Linked DNA regions of Pseudolabrys taiwanensis. The main gene of each other region encodes a partner of the protein of the gene in region 2 in a complex. Links are inferred from orthologs where the notes say so. Each region holds a gene or a part of one and is shown on either strand. Other genes may lie near its edges.

Region 1 (2,951 bases), 2.3 Mb from region 2 along the record:
GGAATCACGCCGTCGTGTGACGTTCAAGGGACTTACAATGACCATGAATAAAGTGATCGTGGCCGCTGCCGCCGTTCTCCTGTCTGCCGGCATGACGCCGGTCTCTGCCGCCGATATCGCGCCGGCTTCGACAGTGCTCTCGCCTGCGCGTGCGGCGACGTGGACCGGGTTCTATGCAGGGGTGAACGCCGGCTATGCCTTCGGCACGGCGGACACCATCCTCAGCGTTTCCTCGGCGACATTGCCGTTCTCGTCGGACTATGATGGCTTCGTTGGCGGCGTGCAGCTCGGTTACAACTGGCAGGCCGGCCGGGCAGTATTCGGCTTCGAAGTCGATTTGCAGTATGCCGACGCCAGCGGCAGCGCATTGTTGCCGACAACGACCGTCACCGCCAAGAACGCGCTGGAGTGGTTCGGAACGGCGCGTGGCCGCCTCGGGATCGCCTTCGATCGGGTCATGCCGTACGTCACCGGCGGCTTTGCCTTCGGCAAGAACAAGCTCGAGATCCACGATGTCGTGAGCGGAACCCGTGTCGAGGACACGGCGACGCATCGTGGCTGGACGTTTGGCGGCGGCGTGGAAATCGCGGTGCGCGAGAATTGGAGCGCCAAGTTCGAGTATCTGCACGTCGATCTGGGCGAAAAGAACAACTATCTCGCCGACATCATTGGCGGCACGGGTTCGGCGTTGAAGCCCGATCTGAAGTTTGGTCTGGCCCGCGCCGGGCTCAACTACCGGTTCTGATCTGCGGGCGGGCGAACGTCGCGTTCGCCCGCGTTGGCTCGCTCAGGCGCGTGTTCCTGGCGATGCGGCCGCCGTCAGGACGACAGCGGCTCGCTCTGCATGCCGCCGCTCGCGAGGAACTGCTCGAGCCAGTGGATGTGATAGTTGCCGTCGATGATGTCCGGCTCGGCGAGCAGCGCTCGGAACAGCGGCAGCGTCGTCTCGATGCCGTCGACGACGACTTCGTCGAGCGCACGCTTGAGCCGCATCAGGCATTCCTGCCGCGTCTTGCCGTGCACGATCAGCTTGCCCACTAGCGAGTCGTAATAAGGCGGGATCGAGTAGCCCTGATAGACCGCCGAGTCGATGCGCACGCCGAGACCGCCGGGCGGGTGATAGTGCAGGATCTTGCCGGGCGAGGGCCGGAACGACACCGGGTTCTCCGCATTGATGCGGCACTCGATGGCGTGACCGTGGAAGCGGATGTCGCTCTGCTTCAAGGTCAGCTCGGCGCCGGCGGCGACGCGGATCTGCTCGAAGATCAGGTCGATGTCGGTGATCATTTCGGTCACCGGATGCTCGACCTGGATGCGCGTGTTCATCTCGATGAAGTAGAACTTGCCGTCCTCGTAGAGGAATTCGACCGTGCCGACGCCGAGATAATTGATCTCGCGCATCGCCTTGGCGACGACCTCGCCGATCTCGTCGCGCGCCTTGACGTTGAGCGCGGGCGAGGGGCTTTCCTCGAGCACTTTCTGGTGCCGGCGTTGCAGCGAGCAGTCGCGCTCGCCGAGATGGATGGCGTGGCCCTTGCCGTCGCCGAGCACCTGGATCTCGATGTGGCGCGGCTTTTCCAGATACTTCTCGATGTAGACGGCGTCGTCGCCGAAGGCCGCCTTGGCTTCGCTGCGCGCCGTCGACAACGCGGTCGACAGGTCGGCGGCCGTGCGCGCGACCTTCATGCCGCGTCCGCCGCCGCCGGCCGCGGCCTTGATCAGCACCGGATAGCCGATCTCGTCGGCGATCTTCTTGGCTTCGGCGTCGGACGACACGCCGCCTTCGGAGCCGGGCACAACCGGAATGCCGAGGCGCTTGGCCGTGCGCTTGGCCTCGATCTTGTCGCCCATGATGCGGATGTGCTCGGCCTTCGGGCCGATGAAGGCGAGGCCGTGATCGGCGAGGATCTCGGCAAAGCGCGCGTTCTCCGACAGGAAGCCGTAGCCGGGATGCACGGCGTCGGCGCCGGTGATCTCGCAAGCGGCGAGGATCGCCGGGATGTTCAGATAGGAGTCCTTCGCCGCCGGCGGGCCGATGCACACGCTCTCGTCGGCGAAGCGCACATGCATGGCGTCGGCGTCGGCGGTCGAATGCACCGCCACGGTCGGAATGCCGAGCTCCTTGCAGGCCCGCAGGACACGCAGCGCGATCTCGCCGCGATTGGCGATGAGGATTTTATCGAACATTGCAGATGTCATGCCCTGCGAAAGCGGAGCATCCAGTATTCCGTGTGGCTTCGGTTGTATGCATTCGCTTCGTCTGTGGTTACTGGATCGCCCGCTTTCGCGGGCGATGACAGAAGAGGACTACTCGATAATCACCAGCGGCTCGCCGAACTCGACCGGCTGCCCGTCCTCGAACAGGATCTGGATCACGGTGCCGCCGCGCGGGGCGGGGATCTGGTTCATCGTCTTCATGGCTTCGACGATCAGCAGCGTCTCGCCGGCTTTCACCTTGCTGCCGATCTCGACGAACGGCTTGGCGCCGGGTTCGGGCGCGGCATAGGCGGTGCCGACCATCGGCGAGGTGACGACGCCGGGATGCTTGGCCGGATCGAGCGGCGCCGCGGCGGATTCACCGACCGGCTGCGGGATCGCGGCCGGCATGGCACGCGCGGGCACGACGACCGTCGGCGCGGCCGCCGCGCCACGGGCAACGCGGATGCGCTGGCCGTCCTGCTCGATTTCGATTTCGGTCAGACCCGTCTCGTCGAGAAGCTTCGACAGCTCCTGGATGAGTTCGCGGTCGACTAAGGTCTTTGCCGATTTGGCCATCGATGATCCGTCTTGAAGAGAGAGATGACGCGGCTGGCGAGAGCCGCGCTATTGCTTGTCCTTGGCGCCGACGATGCCGGCGAGCCCGATGATGCCGAGGCGATAGCTGTCGACGCCGAAACCGGCGATCACGGCCTTGGCCGCCTTCGATACATAAGAGTTCTGACGAAAGCTTT
Region 2 (4,003 bases):
GCCCGCCGTCGAGCCACAATTCGCTGCCCGGAGGCGCGAGGTCGACGAGCTTGCCCTGCGCGAGCCGCTGCATGCGCGCCGGCCAATCGGCTTTCACCAGCCCCGCCTCGTAAGCGGCCGCGGGAATCTTCAGCGACGGGATCGCGCGCAAAGTGGCGATCGCGAGGCCCGCGTTCTCGAATTGATGCCGGCCGTAAAGCTTCGGCGCCGGCAGATCGAGCAGGCCATTGTCGTCCTGATAAACGAGGCGGCCGCGTTCCTCGGTGGCGGTGAAATCCTCGCCGGAAATCTTGAGCGGCGCCTTGAGCCGCGCCGCCTGGCGCTCGATCACACGCAACACATCGCCATGCTGCGCGGCGATTATGGCCGGGACATTCCGCTTGAGGATGCCGGCCTTCTCGGCGGCGATCTTCTCCAGCGTGTCGCCGAGGAAGTCGACGTGGTCCATCGATATGCGCGTGATGACGGTGGCGAGCGGCGCGTCGATGACGTTGGTCGCATCGAGCCGGCCGCCGAGTCCGACTTCGAGCAGGAGCACGTCGGCCGGATGGCGCGAGAACAGCAGCAGGCCGGCGGCCGTCGTGATCTCGAACACGGTGATCGGCGCGTCCTTGTTGGCGCGCTCGCATTCCTCCATCGCCCCGGCGAGTTCGTCATTGGAGACGAGCGCGCCATTCAGCCGGAAGCGCTCGTTGAAGCGCGCCAGATGCGGCGAGGTGTAGACGTGCACGCGCTTGCCGGCGGCTTCCAGGATGGCGCGCAGGAAGGCGACGGTCGAGCCTTTGCCGTTGGTGCCGGCGACGTGGATCACCGGTGGCAGTTTCTTCTCGGGATGTCCAAGCGCGGCCAAAAGCTGCTGCAAGCGATCGAGCGAGAGATCGATGCGCTTGGGATGCAGCGCGGTCAGCCGCGCGAGGATGGAGTCGATGGGGGTCATCTAGATCTTTCTGTCATGCCCGCGAAAGCGGGCATCCAGTAAGCACAGGCGTCGCAATCATAGGACACCGGGAGTACTGGATCATCCGCTTTCGCGGATGATGACGTCCGTGTGCGATCACGCGTGCGCGGGGATCGGCAAAAGCTCCTGCGCCGGCGCGGCCGGCGCCTTGGTCATGAGGCGGCACAAGCGGGCCAGCGTCTCGCGGAGTTGGTGACGGTGCACGACCATGTCAACCATGCCATGCGCGGCGAGATATTCGGCGCGCTGGAAGCCTTCCGGCAGCTTCTCGCGGATGGTCTGCTCGATCACGCGCGGCCCGGCGAAGCCGATGAGCGCGCCCGGCTCCGCAATATGCACATCGCCGAGCATGGCGTAGGAGGCCGTGACGCCGCCGGTGGTCGGATTGGTGAGCACGACGATGTAGGGCTTCTTGGCCTCGCGCAGCATCTGCACGCCCACGGTGGTGCGCGGCAACTGCATCAGCGACAGGATGCCTTCCTGCATGCGCGCGCCGCCCGAAGCCGCGAACAGGATATACGGCGTCTGTCGGCGCACCGCGGTCTCGAAACCGGCGATGATCGCTTCGCCCGCGGCCATGCCGAGCGAGCCGCCCATGAAGTCGAAGTCCTGCACGCCGATGGTGACCGTCTGGCCTTCGAGTTTGCCGACGCCGACCTTCACCGCGTCCTGATAGCCGGTCTTGGTGCGGGCATCCTTGAGGCGATCGACGTAGCGGCGCTCGTCGCGGAATTTGAGCGGGTCGAGCTGCACATCCGGCAGCGGGATGTCCTCGAACTCGCCGCTGTCGAACATGCCCTTGAGCCGCGACGGCGCCGAGATGCGCATGTGGTAGTTCGACGCGGGAATGACGAACTGGTTGGCCTCGACGTCCTTGTAGAAGACGAGCTGGCCGGTCTCCGGGCACTTGATCCAGAGATTTTCGGGCGTCTCGCGGCGCAGGAAGCTGCGAATCTTCGGCCGGACGACGTTGGAGATCCAGTTCATCGGAATCCTTTAACTTTCAAAGGCTTGGCCGGCCGCAGCCCGGCCGTCACCCCCGCTATAGCGCGGAAACCGGCCCGTATATAGCCACCCCGGGCGGCGGAGTCATGACGCGGTTACGCTGTCCGGCAGAGTAGCCTAACCCCGTTATCCGGAGGTGGCCGGCGCAGCCGGCCCTCGAAGGATACGGCCCCGGAATCACCGTCCGTCGCCCTTCGAGGCTCGCTTCGCTCGCACCTCAGGGTGACGGCCTCACTTCTTGCGCGACCGGCGGCCGCCTTTGGCGGCGAGGCGCGAGATCTGCCGGGTCGAGGGCATACGCTTGTCGGTTTCCTGCTCGTGACGGGCGAGGTTCTCGATCACGGCCAGCAACACCGTGCGGGCGGCGGCGATGTCGGCGGTCTTCACGCCTTCGACGGCGATGCGGTTGACCTCCTCGGCCTGCGGCACCAGGCGCTCCTTTAGCGCGCGGCCGGTGGGCGTGAGGAAGACGTAGACCTTCTTGCGATCATTGCCGAGTTGACGCCGTTCGACATAGCCGAGCTTCTCCATCGTCTTGAGCGCGGAGAAGGTGGTGGGCTCCATCACGCCGGCCTGATCGCTCAACTCGCGTTGCGTCAGGCCGTCGCCTTCCCACAGGATGCGCAGGAACGACCAATGGCCGAACGACACGTCGTGCTCGGCCAGGCGCACGCTGAGCGCGCGCACGAGGGAGCGCGCGGCATCGCGCACCAAGTGCGCCAGGCGATCGTCCGGCACGGCCTCGCGCCAGTGGCGGAGGATGGTCTCCATGCCGGAAGTCGGCGGCGTACTCATGCGCGGTCCCGCGGCAAGCCGGTTTGATGCGACAGCGCGATGTCGGTGCCGTTGCGCGCCGAGCGCAACATGGCGAGACAAACTTCGAGGGTCGCCATCGCCCAGCGGCCGTCATGCAGCGGCGCGCGCTTGTTCACGACCGCCTCATAGAGCTCATCGATCACTTCGACGCGCGGTACCGGCGGCGGCGGCAGCTCGTCGAGCCGGCCGATGCCCTGCTGATACACCATCACGCCATCCGGCGTCGGACGCAGCTCGCCGCGCTCGCAGCTCACCAGCACGAGGCCGAAATGCTGATGATGCTGCGGCGGTGCGCTGGAGGCCGGCTGATAGCCGGAACCACCATAATTGCGGGCATTTTTCGCCGCCGCTTCGACATCGGGATCGTCGTAGCGCTGCAGCACGCGCGGCCCCTGTGCCTTCTTCTGTTGGCCCATCTCGCCGACCCAGCCTTGGAATTCGTCGGAATCGAAATGGCCGTAGCCGTCGTAGGTGAGCGAGGCGAAGACACCGTCTTCGAACGTCAACAAGGCTGAGAAGGCGCCTTCGGTCGGCCGCGTCGGATCCCATGCGCCGGTCTGCGCGCGCACGGCCTTGGCGCGGCCGCCGCCGAGCAGACGCACGACATCGACTTGGTGCGGTGCCTGAGAGAACAGCGCGCCTCCGCCCTTGGCCGTATCGAGCTCTTCCGGCCGGCGCGGCCGGTAAAGGAAGTCGGTGTAGTTGAGCGCGGTGATCATGCGCACGCGGCCGAACGCGCCGCTGTCGATCAGCTTGCGGCAATGCAGGATCGGCGCGTTGAACGAGTGGCTGTGGCCGACGATGAGATGAACGCCGGCCGCGCGCGCCGCTTCGATCATCTCTGTCGATTCGGCGAGCGAGATCGCAATCGGCTTCTCGACGAGAATGTGTTTGCCGTGTGCTGCCGCGCTCTTCACATGCGCGGCATGAAGCTGATGCGGCGTCGCGACGTAAACGACCTCGACATCCGGATCGGCGCAGAGCGCTTCAACATCCTCATAGCTGCGCGCCTCGAACTCGGCGGCGAAGCGCTCGCGCGCCTCGGGTCGGGGATCGGCCGCCGCGACCAGCTTGATGCGCCGGTCGCGGGCCAAGGTTGGCAACATCACCGTGAAGGCCCGGCCGAGACCTGCAACCCCCAGGCGCAATTGGCGTTTCTCGTTCACGCTTCAACCCCGCTCGACAAGGGCGTTTCCTTTCACTAGTCTTATTCTTAGATATCTA

Evidence for each region.
Region 1: the proteins of accD (region 2) and accC are in contact, whole or in part, in a solved structure (PDB 8UXZ), measured with the Escherichia coli proteins. The link is inferred for Pseudolabrys taiwanensis from one-to-one orthologs.

Annotation. Positions count from the first base shown.
Region 1 is NZ_CP031417.1:1,641,062-1,644,012, reverse strand. What follows is about bases 4-2,951. They hold accC (acetyl-CoA carboxylase biotin carboxylase subunit), read right to left. Parts: upstream 2,188-2,951; coding sequence 820-2,187; downstream 4-819. Other genes in these bases: aroQ (type II 3-dehydroquinate dehydratase), read right to left, coding at 2,824-2,951; accB (acetyl-CoA carboxylase biotin carboxyl carrier protein), read right to left, coding at 2,308-2,775; DW352_RS07875 (outer membrane protein), read left to right, coding at 38-745. UniProt on the Escherichia coli protein: This protein is a component of the acetyl coenzyme A carboxylase complex; first, biotin carboxylase catalyzes the carboxylation of the carrier protein and then the transcarboxylase transfers the carboxyl group to form malonyl-CoA.
Region 2 is NZ_CP031417.1:3,927,738-3,931,740, reverse strand. What follows is about bases 1-2,932. They hold accD (acetyl-CoA carboxylase, carboxyltransferase subunit beta), read right to left. Parts: upstream 1,946-2,932; coding sequence 1,055-1,945; downstream 1-1,054. Other genes in these bases: DW352_RS18645 (Gfo/Idh/MocA family oxidoreductase), read right to left, coding at 2,755-2,932; DW352_RS18650 (MarR family winged helix-turn-helix transcriptional regulator), read right to left, coding at 2,195-2,758; DW352_RS18660 (bifunctional folylpolyglutamate synthase/dihydrofolate synthase), read right to left, coding at 1-937. In the rest of the region: more of DW352_RS18645, read right to left, coding at 2,933-3,945.